4 regions of the Superficieibacter sp. BNK-5 genome follow, and region 2 is predicted to be linked to each of the others. Evidence: predicted binding sites of a transcription regulator. Region 2 holds the regulator's gene; each other region holds the start of a gene.
What was found. Region 2 encodes CRP, which controls carbon source genes, mostly activating them, when cyclic AMP is high. Its sites were predicted from a motif close to ATGTGANNNNNNTCACAT; they were not measured.
Positions count from the first base shown of each region.

Region 1: ACMGGS_RS11105 (glycoside-pentoside-hexuronide (GPH):cation symporter) is a predicted target of CRP. The motif match lies at 3,903-3,920, and genes of this name have one in related genera.
Region 3: ACMGGS_RS02475 (PTS sugar transporter subunit IIB) is a predicted target of CRP. The motif match lies at 1,865-1,882, and genes of this name have one in related genera.
Region 4: aaeR (HTH-type transcriptional activator AaeR) is a predicted target of CRP. The motif match lies at 2,183-2,200, and genes of this name have one in related genera.

Region 1 covers NZ_CP179893.1:2,314,364-2,319,696, reverse strand. Annotated here, with positions in the region: gene aceE (pyruvate dehydrogenase (acetyl-transferring), homodimeric type) at 1-1,031, opposite strand, end outside; gene pdhR (pyruvate dehydrogenase complex transcriptional repressor PdhR) at 1,196-1,960, opposite strand; gene aroP (aromatic amino acid transporter AroP) at 2,503-3,873, shown strand; gene ACMGGS_RS11105 (glycoside-pentoside-hexuronide (GPH):cation symporter) at 4,028-5,333, shown strand, end outside.
Region 2 covers NZ_CP179893.1:1,825,014-1,830,346, forward strand. Annotated here, with positions in the region: gene argD (bifunctional acetylornithine/succinyldiaminopimelate transaminase) at 30-1,250, shown strand; gene ACMGGS_RS08690 (YccS/YhfK family putative transporter) at 1,240-3,327, opposite strand; gene crp (cAMP-activated global transcriptional regulator CRP) at 3,372-4,004, opposite strand; gene ACMGGS_RS08700 (OsmC family protein) at 4,312-4,716, shown strand; gene ACMGGS_RS08705 (phosphoribulokinase) at 4,913-5,333, opposite strand, start outside.
Region 3 covers NZ_CP179893.1:513,384-518,716, forward strand. Annotated here, with positions in the region: gene ACMGGS_RS02465 (methylthioribulose 1-phosphate dehydratase) at 1-564, opposite strand, end outside; gene ACMGGS_RS02470 (SDR family oxidoreductase) at 703-1,569, opposite strand; gene ACMGGS_RS02475 (PTS sugar transporter subunit IIB) at 1,921-2,202, shown strand; gene ACMGGS_RS02480 (PTS galactitol transporter subunit IIC) at 2,206-3,570, shown strand; gene ACMGGS_RS02485 (PTS sugar transporter subunit IIA) at 3,570-4,025, shown strand; gene ACMGGS_RS02490 (helix-turn-helix domain-containing protein) at 4,078-4,401, shown strand; gene ACMGGS_RS02495 (SDR family oxidoreductase) at 4,407-5,240, opposite strand; gene ACMGGS_RS02500 (LysR family transcriptional regulator) at 5,333-5,333, shown strand, end outside.
Region 4 covers NZ_CP179893.1:1,934,838-1,940,170, reverse strand. Annotated here, with positions in the region: gene aaeB (p-hydroxybenzoic acid efflux pump subunit AaeB) at 1-939, opposite strand, end outside; gene aaeA (p-hydroxybenzoic acid efflux pump subunit AaeA) at 945-1,877, opposite strand; gene aaeX (p-hydroxybenzoic acid efflux pump operon protein AaeX) at 1,885-2,088, opposite strand; gene aaeR (HTH-type transcriptional activator AaeR) at 2,218-3,150, shown strand; gene tldD (metalloprotease TldD) at 3,300-4,745, opposite strand; gene yhdP (AsmA2 domain-containing protein YhdP) at 4,832-5,333, opposite strand, start outside.

The sequences.
Region 1 (5,333 bases), 490 kb from region 2:
TCCGGGTATTTACCGAAGAAGTGTTCACGGACGTAAGCGCCGTCTTTGGATTTGAAGGTCTGATAGTCGCCGTCAACGGTCTCTTCCATCAACTGCATCAGTTTACCGCTGGTGTCGTTACGCAGCAGTTCATCCCAACGACCGCCCCACATCACTTTGATTACGTTCCAGCCAGCACCTGCGAAGATGCCTTCCAGTTCGTTGATGATCTTGCCGTTACCGGTGACCGGGCCGTCAAGACGTTGCAGGTTACAGTTGATAATGAAGCACAGGTTGTCCAGCTTCTCACGGGTGGCGATGGTGATCGCGCCTTTAGATTCTGGCTCGTCCATTTCGCCGTCGCCGAGGAACGCGTAAACGGTTTGCTCAGACGTGTCTTTCAGACCACGGTGTTCCAGATATTTCAGGAATTTAGCCTGATAGATCGCCCCAATCGGACCCAGACCCATGGATACGGTCGGGAACTGCCAGAATTCCGGCATCAGTTTCGGGTGCGGATAAGAAGACAGACCTTTGCCGTGAACTTCCTGACGGAAGTTGTTCATCTGCTCTTCAGTCAGACGACCTTCCAGGAACGCACGTGCGTAAACGCCCGGAGAGATGTGGCCCTGGAAGTACACCAGGTCGCCGCCATCTTTTTCGCTGCGTGCGCGGAAGAAGTGGTTAAAGCACACTTCGTAAATAGTCGCAGAAGACTGGAAGGACGCCATGTGGCCACCCAGCTCCAGATCTTTTTTGGACGCTCGCAGAACGGTCATGATGGCGTTCCAGCGGATAGCAGAACGGATGCGGCGTTCCAGATCCAGATTGCCCGGGTATTCCGGTTCGTCTTCAACGGCAATAGTGTTTACATAGTTGCTGGCCCCTGTACCTGCCGCCACTTTCACGCCGCCTTTGCGAGCTTCAGAAAGCAGCTGATCAATCAGATACTGAGCGCGCTCAACACCTTCTTCACGGATGACCGATTCGATCGCCTGTTGCCAGTCGCGAGTTTCGATCGGATCCACGTCATTTTGGAGACGTTCTGACATGGGGGTATTCCTTATCTATCTAATACGTTGATTTATCTGGAACCTGTCCCATTGCGTTTTCGCCGGAAAGCGCAATAAGACAGGTTCTGCGTTTAGTTGCCGCGCTCTAAGTTATGGCGCTGTTGGTACAACATCTTCTGGTACACGTTCTGCCAGAAAAATCACTAATTCTTACGCTGCTCAAGACGGCGCATAGACCGTTCACGACGGCTCTGTTCACGACTGCGGTCGAGCAGGATTTCTTCGATAAAGGCCAGATGGCGATGCGATGCTTCGCGTGCGCGTTCCGGCTCGCTGGCCATGATGGCTTCAAAAACCGTGGTGCGATGGTTGCTGACCAGCGGGAGCATTTCCCGGCGCGCGTAAAGCAATTCAAAGTTTTGCCGCACGTTTTGCGCCAGCATCGGCTCCATGCAGCGTAGCAGATGAAGCAGAACCACGTTGTGTGCCGCCTCAGTGACGGCGATTTGATACTGGACGACAGCGTCGGATTCGGCGTCAAGATCCCCCGATTGCTGTGCCCGTTCGATGGCCTGATGCAACTCGCTCATTCGCGCGCGATCTTCATCATTGCTGCGCAGCGCCGCGTAATAAGCGGCAATGCCTTCCAGCGCGTGACGGGTTTCCAGCAGGTCGAACTGGGATTCAGGATGGTCGGACAGTAGTTCTACCAGCGGATCGCTGAAACTCTGCCACAGGCGGCTCTGCACAAAGGTTCCACCGCCCTGACGACGCAGTAGCAGGCCCTTTCCTTCGAGACGTTGAATCGCCTCACGCAGGGAGGGACGGGAAACGTCGAACTGTTTTGCCAGTTCGCGTTCTGGCGGAAGTTTTTCACCGGGGCGAAGCGTCCCCTCAAGGATGAGAAACTCCAGCTGCTGCTCTATCACGTCGGATAGCTTAGGTTGGCGGATTTTGCTGTAGGCCATAGTTCCCTGTCTTACGCCTTTTGCCCGAAGTCAATTGGTCTTACCAATTTCATATTCTTGACGCTAAAGTAACAAAGTATTCACCTTATGTCTATACAGGTTTTGACTCACATCATGAAACACGCCACATTTTAACAACCTTACAGAAATAACGTTTCAGAAATGTAACTTTGCACAAATGTTGTGTTTACTCAGGAAGAGGTAGATTTAACTTTGGTGAAACCTTAATTATGGAGATCTGAACCGATTCAACAGGAGCTTATGCGCATATTTATTCAAATAAGTGAATGGCTGTGAATAAAGCGAGTAAGTGGTGAAAAAATGAGGGGTTTACAAATGGTTTCTTTTTACCCAACTGCTCTGTGTCCCTTCATAAAGCAGGTGCATTCCGGGTCGCATACCATTATTGTGTGGCTGTTAAAAGGATTCTGAGAATAATTCAGATACCGCTGCTGTAAATAAAATAATACAAGAACTGGAATTCCAGACATACAAACGCACAACAGCGTCAACCACATTATAAACACTCACGAGGTTTCAAGATGGAAGGTCAACAGCATGGCGACCAGCTGAAGCGCGGACTAAAAAACCGCCATATTCAGCTCATTGCGTTAGGAGGGGCCATCGGTACGGGGCTGTTCCTGGGCAGCGCATCCGTTATCCAGTCCGCCGGCCCCGGTATTATTCTGGGCTACGCCGTCGCCGGTCTTATTGCCTTTCTGATCATGCGTCAGTTGGGTGAAATGGTCGTTGAAGAGCCGGTCGCCGGTTCGTTCAGCCACTTTGCCTATAAGTACTGGGGCGGCTTTGCTGGCTTTGCTTCCGGCTGGAACTACTGGGTTCTTTACGTGCTGGTGGCGATGGCGGAACTGACGGCGGTCGGAAAATACATTCAGTTCTGGTGGCCGGAAATCCCGACGTGGGCCTCGGCGGCGGTGTTCTTCGTTGTCATCAACGCGGTTAACCTGACCAACGTGAAAGTGTTTGGCGAAATGGAGTTCTGGTTTGCCATTATTAAAGTCATCGCGGTAGTCGCGATGATCCTGTTCGGCGGCTGGCTGCTGTTCAGTGGCAACGGTGGTCCGCAGGCGACCGTTCGTAACCTGTGGGAGCAAGGCGGGTTCCTGCCGCACGGGATTAACGGGCTGGTGATGATGATGGCGATTATCATGTTCTCCTTCGGTGGGCTGGAACTGGTCGGCATCACCGCGGCGGAAGCGGATAACCCGGAGCAGAGCATTCCGAAAGCCACCAATCAGGTGATCTACCGTATTCTGATTTTCTACGTAGGCTCGCTGGCCGTGCTGCTTTCCCTGCTGCCGTGGACGCGCGTCACCGCAGATACCAGCCCGTTCGTGCTGATTTTTCATGAACTGGGCGATACCTTCGTGGCAAACGCGCTGAACGTGGTTGTCCTGACGGCGGCGCTGTCGGTGTATAACAGCTGCGTATATTGCAACAGCCGCATGCTGTTTGGCCTCGCTCAGCAGGGCAACGCGCCCAAAATGCTGATGCGCGTGGATAAGCGCGGCGTGCCGGTAAACACCATTCTGGTCTCGGCGCTGGTGACCGCGCTGTGCGTATTGATTAACTATCTGGCACCGGAATCGGCCTTTGGTCTACTGATGGCGCTGGTGGTCTCGGCACTGGTGATTAACTGGGCGATGATCAGTCTGGCGCACATTAAGTTCCGTCGTGCTAAACATCAGCAGGGCATTACCCCACGCTTCCCGGCGCTGTTCTATCCGGTAGGTAACTGGATTTGCCTGCTTTTTATGGCCGCAGTGCTGGTAATTATGCTGATGACCGACGGGATGGCGATTTCGGTCTATCTGATCCCGGTATGGCTGATAGTGCTCGGTATTGGCTATATGTTTAAACAGAAAAGCGCCAGAACCGTTAAAGTACATTAATCTCTTCCCCTCACCCTGCCGGGTGAGGGGTGTTATCTTCCTCACACTTTCTTCTCAACAGCGATTTTGTCCATATCAGCGCCTCTATCCTGCAACGCATTTATTCGATAGCCAGCAAATAATTCTCTTCATCTAACAAGGGAGAGATCTGGCAATGAACACGAGTAAACTGTCAGTAAAAGAGAAAATTGGCTACGGAATGGGTGACGCCGGATGTAACATCATCTTCGGTGCCATCATGTTGTTTGTTAATTACTTTTATACGGATATCTTCGGTCTTGCGCCAGCGCTGGTCGGCGTATTACTGCTCTCCATCCGGGTAATCGACGCGGTTACCGATCCGATTATGGGCGCACTGGCCGACCGGACGCGCAGTAAATATGGGCGTTTCCGGCCCTGGCTACTGTGGGTGGCCTTTCCCTACGCGCTGTTCAGCGTATTAATGTTTACCACCCCTGAGTGGAGCTATAGCAGCAAGGTTATCTATGCTTTTGTGACCTACTTCCTGCTGTCGATTACCTACACCGCCATCAATATCCCCTACTGCTCACTGGGCAGCGTGATCACCAACGACCCGAAAGAGCGTGTTGCCTGTCAGTCTTATCGCTTCGTGATGGTCGGCATTGCCACGCTGCTGCTGTCGCTGACCTTGCTACCGATGGCCGACTGGTTCGGCGGCGCGAATAAAGCGAAAGGCTACCAGATGGCGATGACCGTACTCGCGTTTATCGGTATGTGCATGTTTCTGTTCTGCTTTGCTACCGTTCGCGAGCGCGTGCGTCCGGCAGTACCTACCAATGACGAGCTGAAAAAAGATCTGAAAGACGTGTGGAAGAACGATCAGTGGGTGCGCATTTTACTGCTGACGCTGTGCAACGTCTGCCCCGGCTTCATCCGTATGGCCGCCACCATGTACTACGTCACCTGGGTGATGGGCCAGAGCACGCATTTTGCTACTCTGTTCATCAGCCTCGGCGTGGTCGGGATGATGATCGGCAGTATGCTGGCGAAAGTGCTCACCGACCGCTGGTGCAAGCTGAAAGTCTTCTTCTGGACCAACATCGCACTGGCTATCTTCTCCTGCGCTTTTTACTTCTTTGATCCGCACGCTACGGTCACCATCGTTGTTCTCTATTTCCTGCTCAATATTTTGCACCAGATCCCTTCCCCGCTGCACTGGTCGCTGATGGCGGACGTGGACGACTACGGCGAGTGGAAAACCGGCAAGCGTATTACCGGTATTAGTTTCTCCGGCAACCTGTTTTTCCTGAAGCTGGGCCTGGCGATTGCCGGAGCGATGGTTGGGTTTCTGCTCTCCTGGTACGGTTATGATGCGGGCGCGAAGGCGCAAAGCGCAACGGCGATTAACGGCATTGTCCTGCTATTTACGGTTATTCCCGGTATCGGCTATTTGATTACTGCAGTCGTCGTCCGGTTGCTGAAAGTGAACCGTGAATTTA
Region 2 (5,333 bases):
ATTTCTGTATGAAGAAGGGTGGGCATGACATGGCAACTGAACAACCGGCAATAACGCGCGCAACGTTTGATGAAGTGATCCTGCCGATTTATGCACCGGCGGAATTTATACCGGTCAAAGGTCAGGGCAGCCGGGTGTGGGATCAGCAGGGTAAAGAGTACGTTGATTTCGCGGGTGGGATTGCGGTGACCGCGCTTGGACATTGTCACCCGGTGCTGGTGGAAGCGCTGAAAACCCAGGGCGAGACGCTGTGGCACACCAGTAATGTATTTACCAACGAGCCTGCGCTGCGCCTGGGACGTAAGATTGTCGATGCCACCTTTGCCGAGCGCGTGGTGTTTATGAACTCTGGCACCGAAGCTAACGAGACCGCCTTTAAGCTGGCCCGTCATTATGCCTGCGTGCGTCATAGCCCTTTTAAAACCAAAATCATTGCTTTCCACAATGCCTTCCACGGACGCTCGCTGTTTACCGTTTCCGTTGGCGGACAGCCGAAATACTCTGACGGCTTTGGACCAAAACCGGCAGATATTATTCACGTGCCGTTTAACGATCTGCATGCGGTAAAAGCGGTGATGGACGATCACACCTGCGCCGTGGTCGTTGAGCCAATCCAGGGCGAGGGCGGCGTGACGGCAGCGACGCCGGAATTCCTGCAAGGTCTGCGCGACCTGTGCGATCAACATCAGGCACTACTGGTGTTTGATGAAGTACAGTGCGGGATGGGCCGTACCGGCGATCTGTTTGCCTATATGCACTATGGCGTGACGCCGGATATCCTCACCAGCGCTAAAGCACTCGGCGGCGGTTTTCCGATTAGCGCGATGCTGACTACCCACGAGATTGCCAGCGCCTTCCACGCCGGATCGCACGGTTCGACCTACGGCGGCAACCCGCTGGCCTGCGCCGTGGCGGGCGCGGCGTTTGATATTATCAATACGCCGGAGGTGCTGAACGGTATCGCGACAAAACGTCAGCGGTTCGTTGAACATCTTGAGCAGATTAACGAGAAATACGCGCTATTCAGCGATATTCGCGGGATGGGGTTATTGATCGGTGCTGAGCTGAAGCCGCAATTTAAAGGCCGGGCGCGGGATTTGCTGTACGCTGCCGCAGACGAAGGCGTGATGGTACTTAACGCTGGTCCTGACGTCATGCGCTTCGCCCCGTCGCTGGTGGTGGAGGAGGCCGATATTGACGAAGGGATGCAACGTTTTGCGCAGGCGGTGGGACACATCGTTAACGCTTAACGCCGCTGGACGCTCTGTTGAGCCAAATCCCGTGATGCGGGCGCTGACGCCATGCGACTGAAGAGATAGTATGCATGGTGTTCAGATGCCCGAGTATGCGCTCAAGATGGCGCTCCATGGTGCTTAATGGCCCTTGTGGTGCGCCCTCCGGTGCTTCCAGAATATTTACACTCCCCGCGCTTCCCGACCCTTCCGAATCAAGACGCTGCTGGCAGCGCTGAATGGCAATTTCGCAGGATTGCAGATAACGCTCCGCCAGATCCGGCGTCAGCATATTATGCTCGCGTGCCAGGGTGGTCATCGCGTTAATATGCTCGACGATAAACTGGCTGTGGGTAACCCAGAGCTTCATATCAGCCAGGTACTGCGTATTAAAACCCGGTTCCTGCATCGCCTGGTTCAATGAGTTGAATAGAGTGTTATGCGCCTGATTTACCCGCATCCGCTGATACGCGAGGGTGGGGGCCTGCGGATCGTTGCTTAAAATCAGACGCAGCGCTTCCTGATCCGCTTCCAGCGCACCGTGGGCATTCTGCCGTAGCAGGCCGCTTTGCCACTGTGGCCACAGCCAGACCATCCCCCCGAAGGCGATCAGGCAGCCCAGCGCGGTGTCGATCATCCGCGGCAAAATAAACTGTTCGCCGTTAAGGTTGATAAGCTGGAGGGTATATACGGCGGTGACGGTAAAACCAATCATCGCCCAGCCGTAATTTTTCCGCAGGATCAAATAGCTGATAATCGTAATGCCCAGCATCGCGCACAGCGTAAAACCATCCGGCACCTTAAAGTGCAGGGTCGCGCCCGCAATCACCAGCCCGACCAGCGTGCCCAGCGTCCGGTGCAGGATCCGCACCCGCGTCGCACCATAGCCGTTTTGCGTCACGAACATAATGGTCATTAAGATCCAGTAAGGCTTGGGCAGGTGCAGCACGCTTCCTGCCAGGCTGGCGATGCTGAGCATCACGCTGAGGCGGGCCGACGTGCGCAGCGCGGGAGACTTCAGTGATAAATAGTTTTTGAGTGCCGACCACAAGGGCAGACGACGCTGGCGGTCAGCCATCAAATCGCGCGGATAAAGCGGACGCAGCGTTTTCAGCACGCGGGCGATGCGGCTGAAATGCCATGCGCAAAACTGGCCGACGGGATTATCCGGATTCTGCCGGGCGATCTTCTCCAGCGCGCCAATCTGCTTCTCCATGTTGAAGCGCCCGGAATAGTGGTGATAGAGAATATCGTCGGCCATCACGCGCAGGCGAGCGGCCACGGTTTGCGCATTCCAGCGGATCACCGCTTCCGCGTGGCTTTGCTCCACCAGCTTTTGCACCTCTTCCGGCTGGTGGAGGCTGACGGAGATATGCTCCTGCAAATCCAGCGCCATCTGGAACATCCAGCGCAGCCGTTTGTAATTGTGATGTTTCTTTTCCGACAGCATATACAACTGCTGATAGCACTGGGTGATGAGATCCACCGTCTTTTGCTGACGCGCCAGCAGTGGCGGCAGCGCTTTTTCCGGATCGGCGTGCTGGGTCAGCAGGCTGTATTTGGCCTCGCAGTAGTCCGCCAGCTGACGGTAAAGCAGGCTTAGCGATTCGCGCAACGGCTGTTCGCGCCATAGCCAGAACCAGAACCAGTTGAAAAGGCCATACCAGAGCGTGCCTGTGGCATACAAGAGCATCGGCTCCCATACCGGCACTGAACCGGCCAGGCTGAGAGTAAATATAGCGGCAATTAACGAAGCGGGAAGCAGGCGTGCGTGGAGAGGGCTGATTTCTGCCGTAACGCCGAGTATCAGTGCCAACGCGGTCAGGACCAGCGGTAGCGGCGCATCTTGTGCCAGGAGGATCTGTACGGCCAGGCTACTGCCGGCAAACAGCGAACCGCCAATAATAAGACGTTTAAAAAACCGCTTATGCGGCGTATCAAGACCGGCAATATTGCAGCAGGCGGGAACCAGGGAAAATAACAGACCGTACTGGAGCTGGCCGATAATCAGACCTGTAGCCACGGGCAAACACAACACCAGCGTTTGACGTAGTGCGTAGTTCACTTCCGGGTGATAGATAAGCCTGCGCCACATAGAAGTTTATCGGCGCATTGCAGTGAATGCGCCGGGTGTCGAGCTTAGCGAGTGCCGTAAACGACGATAGTTTTACCGTGCGCGGAGATCAGACTCTGATCTTCCAGCATTTTCAGGATGCGGCCTACCGTTTCACGAGAGCAACCGACGATCTGGCCGATCTCCTGGCGGGTGATTTTGATCTGCATACCGTCCGGGTGGGTCATAGCGTCCGGCTGTTTAGCCAGGTTAAGCAGCGTCTGCGCGATACGACCGGTGACGTCGAGGAAGGCAAGGTTGCCCACTTTTTCAGACGTCACTTGCAAGCGACGCGCCATCTGTGCGGAAAGACGCATCAGGATATCCGGATTCACCTGGATCAACTGACGGAATTTTTTATAGGAAATTTCCGCGACTTCACAGGCGGTTTTTGCACGCACCCAGGCGCTACGTTCCTGGCCCTCTTCGAACAGGCCCAGTTCACCGATAAAATCGCCCTGGTTGAGGTAAGAAAGGATCATCTCTTTCCCTTCCTCATCTTTAATCAGCACTGCCACGGAGCCTTTGACGATGTAATACAGCGTCTCCGCCTTTTCACCCTGGTGAATCAGCGTGCTCTTCGATGGGTACTTATGAATGTGGCAATGAGACAAGAACCATTCGAGAGTCGGGTCTGTTTGTGGTTTGCCAAGCACCATGCGCGGTTATCCTCTGTTATAAGCTATCTCCGGCGGCTAAACGACGTTGCCTCCGGGGTTGCAATCGTTTTCTTCCCTCGGGCGGGAAGCTGACTGTCGGTATGCTCCGCAGCCGTTAATCTGATGTCCTTTGCATCTATGTATGCGCAAAGTCAATATATCACTGTAGCATCCCGTCTGTTTTAGCATAGCTTTTGCCGCCTGTCTCCTGGTGTCTCGCTTCAGCATGACGCAGGTCGCCTTCCGTTGCGAGAATTGTTATGTACGCGTAATCTGTGAAGAAAATGGCGACACTGGAGTGGATGTTATGCAAGCGCGAGTGAAATGGGTAGAGGGGTTAACGTTTCTGGGTGAGTCGGCCTCCGGGCACCAGATTTTGATGGATGGTAACTCCGGTGATAAAGCGCCCAGCCCGATGGAGATGGTGCTGATGGCCGCAGGAGGATGCAGCGCGATTGATGTGGTGTCGATCCTGCAAAAAGGGCGTCAGGCGGTGACAAACTGCGAGGTGAAACTGACGTCTGAACGCCGTGAAGAAGCCCCGCGTTTATTTACCCATATCAATTTGCACTTTATCGTTACCGGCAATGACCTGAAAGATGCGGCGGTAGCCCGGGCAGTCGATCTCTCTGCGGAGAAATATTGTTCAGTGGCGTTGATGCTGGGTAAAGCGGTGAATATTACCCATTCGTATGAGGTGGTTGCAGGGTAGGGTTAACGTCCACCTTGTTATTATGTTGCCCGCGTTTGCGGTATAGCGCGGGCAGCCGCATCGTTGTTATGCCGGGTGGCGGCTTCGCCTTACCCGGCCTACGAAAACCATCAATATCAACACTTTAATCGCAATCCACAGGCCCGCGCAAGCGCAGCGCCGCCGGGCAAAGGGCACGCCGCCAGCCACTCTTTCGCTATTCTATTTTTTTGCCTTCCATCAGCCGTTGCACCAGCGGCAGCATAATCAGTTCCATCGCCAGCCCCATTTTCCCGCCGGGCACCACTAATGTATTGATGTGGGAAATAAACGATCCCTGAAGCATCGCCAGCAGCCACGGGAAATCGATCCCTTCCAGATTGCGAAAATGAATGACGACAAAGCTTTCATCCAGTGACGGGATGCCTTTCGCGGCGAACGGGTTGGAGGTATCGACGGTCGGCACCCGCTGAAAGTTAATATGCGTGCGCGAAAACTGCGGCGTAATGAAGTTGATGTAATCTTCCATTGAGCGCACCACCGAGTCCATCACCGCCTCGCGGGAGTGTCCGCGCTCGCTGGTATCGCGAATTAACTTCTGGATCCATTCGAGGTTAACAATCGGTACTACGCCCACC
Region 3 (5,333 bases), 1.3 Mb from region 2:
CTCCAGCCCTTCCAGCTGGCGGCGCGCTTCAGCGATATCTTTCCCCCAGCAGGTCAGGCCGTGGCCGCGTAGCAGGAAGCCGTAACGCAGCGGATGGGTCTGCGCATGGTCCTCAATACGGGCGGCCAGCGCGTCAATATCCTGATCGTTATCGAAAATCGCGATGGGCACGGCGTCCAGATGAGTGTGCTGACCGGTAAGGGTTTTCTGCATCTCGTAACCCTGAAGCGTCAGCGTCTGGCTCGTTTCAAGCCGCGACAGCACGGTAGCGTTGACGGTATGCACATGCAGTACCACGTTGGCTTCCGGAAACAGACGGTAGATCAAAGTATGCAGGCCGGTCTCGGCGGAGGGTTTACGCCCCGAGGGCGCGGTATTGTGGGTGATAGAGACCTGTAAAAAGTCGTCACTGGTCAGGCTGCCTTTGTCGCGCCCCGACTCGCTGAGCCAGCACCAGGTCGCATCCTGACGTACCGACATATTACCGCCAGTTGCCGGTGCCCAGCCTTTCGCCCCAATCCAGTGACAGGTGGCGACCAGTTGCGCGAGTCTCTCTTGCCACATAACGGTTCCTCGAATACATAATGGTTTTTAGCCGTCTAAACGGCTATTTTCCCGATAGTAGCATCCCTGACTCGGCTGGACAATATTTGTTATAAAACGGTTACAGGGAGCCACGCGCGGGCGGCTCCCTGAAAACTATCAGAGGGAGTAGTAAGAGGGATGGTTCAGATCGGTCAGCAAATCCGCTTCCTGCGGCTGCCAGTTCAGTAAATGACGGGTATGTTCGCTGCTGACCGCCATATTCGCCGTCGCCATCATGGTGAACCAGCCAAAGTGTTCTGGCTCCCGTTCGCCGGAAGGTAATCCGAGGTTGCGGCCAATGGTCTCAGCAATGGTCCGCAGGGGGATCGATTCCTCGGCGACCGCGTGGTAAATCTGCTCCGTCACACCCTGCTCCAGCGCCAGGCGATAGACCCGTGCCGCGTCGCGGCGGTGCACGCCGGACCAGCAGTTATCGACGTTACCCGGCCAGGCCGATATGCCTTTCTCCCGCGCCAGACGGATCAGGATCGGCAGAAAACCGTGGTCGCCGATACCGTGTACCGATGGCGGCAGACGCACAGCGGCAGCATGAATGCCTCGCGCATGAAGTGCTCTGGCTGCCGCTTCCGATTTGCGCGGCGATGCCGGATTAGGGAGATCCTGCTCCGTCGCGCCTTTCGCCAGGCCAGCAAGACCGGAGGTCACCAGCAGCGGGCGATCGGACCCGGCCAGCGCGTCGCCCAGCAGTTCAATGGTCCGCCTGTCCTGCTCGCAGTTTTCAATAAAGCGCGAAAAGTCGTGGTTGAACGCCGTGTGGATCACCGCATCGGCGTTCGCCGCCGCCTGTTTCAGTACCTCAACGTCATCAAGCGAGCCTTTAACCGCCTGCGCACCAGCCGCCGTTAATCGGGCTGCCTGCTCATCTGCCCGAACCAGACCGGATACCTGATGCCCGTTGTTCAGCAACTCTTCAACAATCGTGGAGCCAAGCCAACCGCCAGCCCCGGTAACAAATACGTGCATCGTGTCTCTCCCGTTAATCCGGATTGATAAGTCGTATAGCTATAATGCGATGAATTATTCACCTTCGCTATTCGCATTCCTGTGCAGCGTTTATCCACCGAGGTCATCGTGCCAGATCCCGCGTATTTCCTGAGGTAAGCAGCCAAAGCAGAGAGGTTTCGCAAGGCTGATTGCCGTGATTTTGCAGGCTGCCACTCAGGTTTTATTACGTCGAATCCGGGACTGTCTGGCCGGGTAAAATCGCTAAGCGCGCACTTTTGTGTACTTAGTGTGTAAAATTACACACTGATCACACATCTGGTTTTCATCACATGCTTTAATCTCTCTTAACAAACACACGAGGGATTACCAATGAAGCATATGATGATCTGTTGCGGCGCTGGCGTGGCCACCAGTACGATTGCCTTAAATAAACTGCAGGATTTCCTGAAAAAGGAAAATCTGCTCGATAAAGTCAGAATTTCTCAGGGCACAGTAGCGGAAGCGAAAACACGAGACGATCTGGATTTTATTGTTTCTACTTCCCCCGTTTCGCTTTCTGTTCCGGTGATTAATGCGCTGCCGCTGTTAACCGGTATGGGCGTGGATAAGGTCTTCAGCAGCGTGAAAGAACATATTCTCGCCGAGGAATAATTTATGTTTATCGTCGACTATATCGTTAATTTAGGGGCATCGGTGATGATGCCGCTTATCTTTATGATCCTCGGGCTGCTGCTACGTATTCCAGTGTCCAGGGCGATTAAAGCCGGTTTAATGGTGGGGATCGGGTTTATTGGTTTAAGTATTACCGTCAACCTGATGATTGATTCGCTGACGCCGGTCAGCCACGCCATTGTCGAACGTTTTGGCCTGAACTTCTCGGTGCTGGATGTCGGCTGGCCCGCCGCCGCCGCAGTGGCAATGGGCACCCGCGTCGGGGCGCTGGTGATCCCGGTGTGCGTGGCGATTAATATGCTGATGCTCTATACCCGCACTACCCGGGTATTAAACGTTGACGTCTGGAATCTCTGGCACCACGCCTTTACCGGCTCTCTGGTCACGGTTATTACCGGCAGTTTGTGGCTCGGCGTTTTTGCCGCCGGAATAAACTGTATTATTACAATGGTCATTGCGGACCGGACCAGTAACGACGTGGAAAAGTACCTGAACCTGCCCTCTATTTCGGTACCCCACGGTTTCTCAGCGTCATTTGTGCCTGCGGCATGGCTGGTTAATGCCATTGTCGACCGTATTCCGGTAGTCCGGGATATTAAGATTGATACTGAATCCATTCAGAAACGGCTGTCTATTTTAGGCGATCCGGCCTCGCTCGGCGCCATTATCGGGGCGCTGCTGGGGATTATTGCCGGTATTGAGGTCAAAGCGATTTTACAGACCGCCATTACCATGGCGGCGGTAATGACCATTATTCCCCGGATGGCGAAGATGCTAATGGAAGGGGTTTATCCGATCAGCGAACGTATTCAGGAAATTGCCCAGGCGCGCGCCGGATCGTTTGGCAAAATCGCCATTGGCCTGGACTCGGCGGTGAGCGTTGGCCATCCGGTTACTCTCTCCGTTTCCATGCTCATGATCCCGGTGATGCTGGTGCTGGCGGCCATCGTGCCGGGCAATCAGTTCCTGCCGTTCGCCTCCCTGACCGGGCTGCCTTTCGCCTTTGTGCTGGTGACCGCCGTCTGCCGGGGAGATATGTTCCGCACCCTGCTTACCGGCTTGCTGACCCTGAGTCTGGCGCTGCTGATTGGTACGAATCTGGCACCCATCGTTACCAGTACCGCCGTCAGTACCGGGTTCTCTCTGCCGCAGGGTACCACCAGCATCAGCAGCGTGGACTACGCTGGCGCGATGCTGCCGTGGGTCATTATCCAGAGCTTCTACTTTAAAGTGGCGGGCGTCGCGGTGCTCAGCCTGTGTACCCTTGGCCTGGTGCTGTGGAACCGGCGCAAGCTGCAACAGGAAAATATCCTGATGGCGGAAGCGGCGCAGAAGGAGGAAGCATAATGTTATTTAGCCCCGAACGCGTACTGATTTTCAACGATCCCATTAGCCGGAGCGATGCCCTGCGGCAGTTAGCGGCCACGCTGGAGGCACAGGGGCTGGTGAAAGCCTCTTTTGCCGACGGCGTGTTAGCCAGAGAAGAGATTTACCCCACCGGGATCTTTATGGAAACCCATAGCATCGCCATTCCGCATACCGAATTTGAGCATGTGAACCAGACTAGCTTTGCTATTGGCATCAACCACAGCGGCATTGAATTTCAGCGGACGGATGAACCTGATGAGGCCGTCAAACCGGAGATTATTGTCATGATGGCGATCGATCCCACTTGCGAAAAGGTCGCGATCATTCAATCGCTGTTTGCCCTGTTAGCCGATAAAGCACAGGTGGATTATTTGTGTGAACTCGCCCCGGAGGACATCGCAAAAGAGTTCACCAACGCCGTCATCACACGGTAAACTGCCTTCTGTCGGGTTTACTGTGTTGACGCCGGGAACGCAAAGGAAAAAGATGCTTCGAATCAGCGATGTCATTGAGCTAACGATGGTCAGCCGTAAGACCATCTATAACGCCATCAACAGCGGACGGCTGAAGTATCAACTGGTTACCGTCGATAATCGCCAGGTCCGGATGTTTCATGAAGAAGATGTGCTGCATGCGTTCCCGAAAAACAGCCGCTCGCTGACCCAGGAGCAGGAGATTCAGGCATTGAGGGAAGAGGTCGCTTCCCTCAAATTTGCCCTGACGGAACTGCAAAAAGCCGTCAACGCAATGGACCCGGAGAGCGAATACGAGATGAAAGCGGTGAAAGGCCCGACGAAAAAAGGGCCTTGAGCCGTTTACGCATTCTTATCCACGCTCAGCGCGACCGCTTTATTGTCCTCCAGCACCTGTAACCGTCCGTTTAACGCTTCCCGAATGGAGTGATATGCCTTGCTGCCCAGGGCAAGGCGGAAAGGCGCGCGCTCTGCATCTGCGGCGGCAATGATGGCGTCCACGGTTTTCGCCGCATCGCCGTTAATGGCAATCGTCCCCGCCGCCAGCCCGCGCCGCACCTCACCGGCTGGCGTGTCGTCATAGCAGGCCAGCGGCTCGGCGATATCTACCCCCGCAGCGAAGTTCGTCTCCGTGGGTCCCGGCTCCGCCAGCATAAAGTCAATCCCGAACGGGGCCACTTCTTGCGCCACGGCTTCAATAAAGCCTTCGATTCCCCATTTGGTCGCGTGATACAGGCTGAAGTTGGGCCAGGCCATTTGTCCGCCCTCTGACGAGATCTGCACGATACGCCCGCCCTTTTGCTGGCGCAGATACGGCAGCGCCGCGCGAATAAGCTGTATTGAACCGGTGAGATTAGTGGCAATTTGCCGCGCAATCTGTGCGTCGCTGACCTCTTCCGCCGCACCGAACAGGCCGTATCCCGCATTGCTCACCAGAACGTCAATGCGTCCGGCCTCTTCGAATGCCCGCGTCACTACATGGCGTATTGCGGCGCTATCTGTAACGTCCAGCAGCACAACGCGCAGCCGTTCGCCGTATTTTGCCTGCAGTTCATCCAGCGCGCCGGGTTTGCGCAGGGTGGCAATAACGTTATCGCCACGCGCCAGCAGGCGCTCCGTCATCAATCGTCCCAGCCCGCTGGAGGTGCCGGTAATAAACCAGGTTTTCATGTTCATGCTGTGCTCCGTAAAAGTCGTTAACTCACCGGAACAGGTTATGGCACTATCACTGGTATGATAAGACACACCAAATAGCATGGAGAGGTGAAA
Region 4 (5,333 bases), 110 kb from region 2:
CGCGGCGACCCAGCTATAGACGGTAACGGGAGTTTCGCGCTCGCCGGTCCAGACCAGCAGGCGGCGAATACGCTTCAACTGCTTATGCACGTCCTGCGCGTTCTCCACCGGCGTGGAAAAAATCTCGCGCCAGGTATCTGTCACCAGTTCCGGGCGCGTATTCTGCATAATATAGGTTTCGCACGCCTGGGTAATGAGCGTCAGAGAGACCGTGTTAAGCGCTTTCAGGCGGCGGCCCGCGCGCGACCAGCGGGACGATTCCATCAGCAAATTCCCGCGCATCCCCTCCAGAGCCGCTGTGCGGCGTACCAGCGTCCCCCAGGCATTATCCAGCTCCTCGCTATCCCCGTGCTGAATACAACGCTGCATCAGGCGATACTGTTCCACCAGCAGATTATCCAGCTCAAGATCGATAACTTGCTTAATGGAACGTGGGGAGAACAGCAGATCCGCGACAATAGCGCAGACGATACCAATGACGATTTCGCTACAGCGCTCGACGGCAAACTGCGGCGTCAGCAACGGTTCCGTCTGGATGGTGATGACGATGATCAGCGCCGTATAGCCCGCCAGCCCCCAGGCATAGGAGTTTTCGACGCGCACCAGCGACGAGACCCAGGTACAAAATCCGGCCCAGACGCAACACACCAGCACCATCAGCAGCGGCGCGCGGATCATCAGGATGATGATGGTCAGCGCGGCGATACAGCCGATAAACGTCCCGACGATACGCAGCATACCGCGATAGCGGATCGCCCCGGACCAGGGTTCGCCACCCGCCGCAAATGCCGGACCTGCCGCGACAATTGCCGCCGTCAGCACCGCCCAGCGCGGAGTTTCAAGCTGGAAATGAAAACCGACAAACAGCGCCAGCACGATGGCACAGGCCAGCTTGATAGCAAAGCGGACATGCTGAGTGGCAATGGAGAAAATACCCATAGCGCTTAGCCGAACTCACGCAGGCGCAGCGCCAGTTTCTGAAAGAATGACATCTGCCGGACATCACGATCCTGGGCACCGGTAATAACGACCGTGGCTGTCGTCCCCGCCGGCCAGACATTTTCCCCCTGACTGTCCAGACGGATGCGTACCGGCACGCGCTGCGCCAGACGAACCCATTCCAGGTTTGAATCAACGGTCGCCATGCCTTTTGCATCGTTGCTGCTGCTGGCATTGGTTACCCCAGCCGAAATGCTGTCGACGGTGCCTTTAATCACCCGGTTACTGCCCAGCGGCGTTATTTCCGCCCGGTAGCCGGGACGCACGCCCTCAAGTTTGGTCTCTTCCATATAGGCCTGAATGTAAAAGCTGTTTTGTTTCACCAGCGCCACGGCGGTAGAGCCACGGGTAATAAACTCACCGCTGTATACGTTCAGGTTAGTTACCCAGCCATCTGCGGGGGCACGAATGACCGTGCGTTCTAAATCAAGTTTCGCCAGATCGCGCGTGGCCTCGGCTTTCGCCAGTTGATGTTCTACGGTTTGCAGAACGTTGTTGGCCTGGTCAATTTCTTCGCGCGACATTGCCTGGACGCCTAACTGATTGCGTCGTCCGGCCTCGCGGCGTTTTTCACTGGTCAGCGCCTTATAGTAGGCAACGTCAGCATCCGCTTCTTCAACGGCTTTCTGATAGCGCGGCTGGTCGATGGTAAACAGTACCTGATCCTTTTTGACCAGTTGGTTATCGTGCACCTCAACCTGAGTGATCAGCCCGGCGACATCCGGGGCAATAGCCACCACGTCCGCGCTAAAGCGGGCGTCACGCGTCCACGGCGATTCCGTGTAATAGACCCACGCGTGGAAGATGGCCGTAAAAGCCAGCAGTACCAGTATCAGCGTAATGGCCGTACGGGAAATTTTTCTTGTTAGTGTTTTCACATCCACCTCAGACGAACAAACGCGATATTAAATAGAACAGGCAGCAATACAACGCGGTATTGAAAAGTGCAGGATGCCAGACAAAATCGTAGATCCCGGTGGGGACCAGCACACGATGCACCACCCAGAAGAGGGCCAGAGACAATAGCAATTCAAAGAAGATCGGCGGAAACGACAAGCCGAAAATCACAATGACGGGAAACAGACTCATGTTGACCTTGATTAGAGAGAGTGCAGGCGAGTGCGATGTATTAGTTATATGGCTAACAATATATTAGCGTAACAGTTATGCAGTGATCTATATTATGTGATCTAAATCACTTTTAAGCCAGAGTGAACAATGGAACGACTTAAACGCATGTCAGTTTTTGCCAAAGTAGTGGAACACGGCTCGTTTACCGCCGCGGCCAGACAGCTACAAATGAGCGTTTCTTCGCTCAGCCAGACGGTATCCAAACTGGAAGATGAATTGCAGGTTAAGCTGTTAAACCGCAGTACGCGTAGCCTCGCCCTGACCGAAGCCGGCAAAATTTACTACCAGGGCTGTCGCCGGATGATGCATGAAGTACAGGATGTTCACGAGCAACTCTATGCGTTTAATAACACGCCGATTGGCACCTTGCGGATTGGCTGTTCTTCAACCATGGCACAAAATGTCCTTGCGGGCCTTACTGCCGGGATGCTGAAAGAGTATCCGGGGCTGGCGGTGAATCTGGTCACCGGCATTCCCGCGCCGGATCTTATCGCCGACGGGCTGGACGTGGCGATCCGGGTGGGCGCGTTACAGGATTCGAGCCTGTTTTCCCGGCGGCTGGGCGCAATGCCGATGGTGGTGTGCGCGGCGCAAAGCTATCTTCAGCATGCAGGTATGCCGGAGAAACCCGCAGATCTTGCCAGTCATTCGTGGCTGGAGTACAGCGTGCGTCCGGATAATGAATTCGAGCTGATCGCGCCGGAAGGCATTTCAACCCGTCTGATCCCCGAAGGACGGTTTGTGACTAACGATCCCATGACCCTCACCCGCTGGCTGGTGGCCGGAGCCGGGATCGCCTATGTGCCGTTGATGTGGGTAATTAATGAGATTAACCGTGGCGAGCTGGAGATCCTGCTGCCGCGTTATCAGTCCGATCCACGCCCGGTTTATGCGCTGTATACCGAAAAAGATAAGCTGCCGCTGAAGGTGCAGGTGTGTATTAATGCGCTGACGGATTATTTTGTCGATGTGGCGAGGGTATATCAGGAGATGCGCGGGCGGGGGAAAGAATTACGCTAGCGCTGCCGCACCGTGTTGCTCTGCCCGGTGGCGCTGCGCTTACCGGGCCTACGGATATGTGCAACGAATTGCTGTTAACTATTTGATATACAATGAACTCCAGGCCGGGTCAGGCGCAGCCGCCACCCGGCAACGCGGTGGTAAAAGCGTTACGCCGTGCCGCCTACCGTCAGATTGTCAACTTTCAAGGTTGGCTGGCCGACGCCCACGGGCAGACTCTGCCCCTCTTTGCCGCAAACACCCACGCCTTTATCCAGCTTCAGATCGTTACCGACCATTGAGATTTGCTGCATCGCTTCAATCCCGGAACCGATAAGCGTCGCGCCTTTTACTGGCGTGGTTACTTTGCCGTTTTCGATCAGATAAGCTTCAGAGGTAGAGAAAACGAATTTGCCGGAGGTGATATCCACCTGACCACCGCCGAAATTCGGCGCATAGATGCCGTATTCCACAGATTCGATGATTTCCTGCGGCGTGGATTTGCCTGCCAGCATATAGGTATTGGTCATGCGCGGCATTGGCAAATGGGCATAGGACTCACGGCGGCCGTTGCCGGTCGGCGCGACGCCCATCAGACGTGCATTAAGTTTGTCCTGCATATAGCCTTTCAGCACGCCGTTTTCGATCAGCGTGTTGTACTGACCCGGCACGCCTTCGTCATCAATCGAGACTGAGCCACGGCGATCGGCAATGGTGCCGTCATCCACCACGGTACACAATTCAGATGCCACCAGTTCCCCGATATGACCGCTGAACACCGACGTACCGCGACGGTTGAAATCGCCTTCCAGACCGTGACCGACCGCTTCGTGCAGCAGTACGCCAGGCCAGCCTGCGCCCAATACCACCGGCAGCGTTCCCGCCGGTGCCGCAACGGCGGAGAGGTTTACCAGCGCCATCCGCACCGCCTCTTTCGCCCACGCATCGGCACGCACGTCGCCGTCTTCATCGGAGAGGAAATACTCATAGCCGAAGCGACCGCCGCCACCGCTGGCCCCGCGTTCACGTTTGCCGTCCTCTTCCACCTGGACGCTTACCGATAAGCGCACCAGCGGACGCACATCAGCCGCCAGCGTGCCGTCAGTGGCCGCCACGAGGATGAGTTCATAAACGCCGGTCAGACTGGCGGACACTTCCTGCACGCGTTTGTCTGCCGCACGTGCCACGCCGTCAACCCGACGCAGAATATCAAGCTTCTCTTCGCGACTCATGCTTTGCAGCGGATCGATGCTGGTATACAGCGCGCGATGTTCCACAGCCCCCAGCGTCTGCACACGACCGTCGCCCGCATCACGCACGATAGTGCGAGCCGCCAGCGCGCTCTGCTCCAGCGCCAGTTTGCTGATCTGATCGGCGTAGGCAAAACCGGTTTTTTCGCCGCTCACCGCGCGCACGCCAACGCCCTGGTCGATGTTGTACGAGCCATCTTTAATAATGCGGTCTTCTAAAACCCAGGATTCGTGGTAGCTCGACTGGAAATAGAGATCGCCATAATCCAGGCGACGCTCAGTTAACTGGCCAAGAATGGCAAACAGATCCTGATGGTTCAGGCCGTTTGCAGAAAGCAGGTGTTCACTTACCAGGTTCAGACTCATTATTTTGCTACTCTTTGGTTGCCAGCGCGGCTGGCGATAAAAAAACGTCTCTATTGAGAGTGAGGCAATTCATAGCTGACGTCAAATCATTGCTTTTTACTGTCGCGCGTTTGACGCAGCACTTCGTTGATTTGCGGCTTGTCTATCGGGCCGGTAATGCGGTAGCGCAGAATAGAGACTTTGTTCCATAGCGGCCCCAGCACTTTACTGGCCGCGAAGACAGCTGCACCGACAATCGGGTTAACGGCAAATGCGGCGGCAACGCCGACGGTGGCGGAGATTTCCGGGGCGACTACCGCTTCCATATCCAGCTCGCGGCGCACCAGGTTGACCGAGCCTTTCATCGCGATATCTGCTTCCAGGCCGTCGACCAGCGTGTCGTCGGTATGCAACGTGCCGTCTTTGATCCAGGCGGTACTGTGGATGGAGTCAAACCAGAAACCTTCGCTGAACGTATCACTGAAATCAAAGCGCAGCTTACGCAGCAGCGCATCGACGCTAATCAGACGCAGCAACTGCCCGGCATGGCCGGTGCTGATATCGGTGAATTCCCCTTTACTTAGCCGCGTATGGAGCACGCCGTTTAAC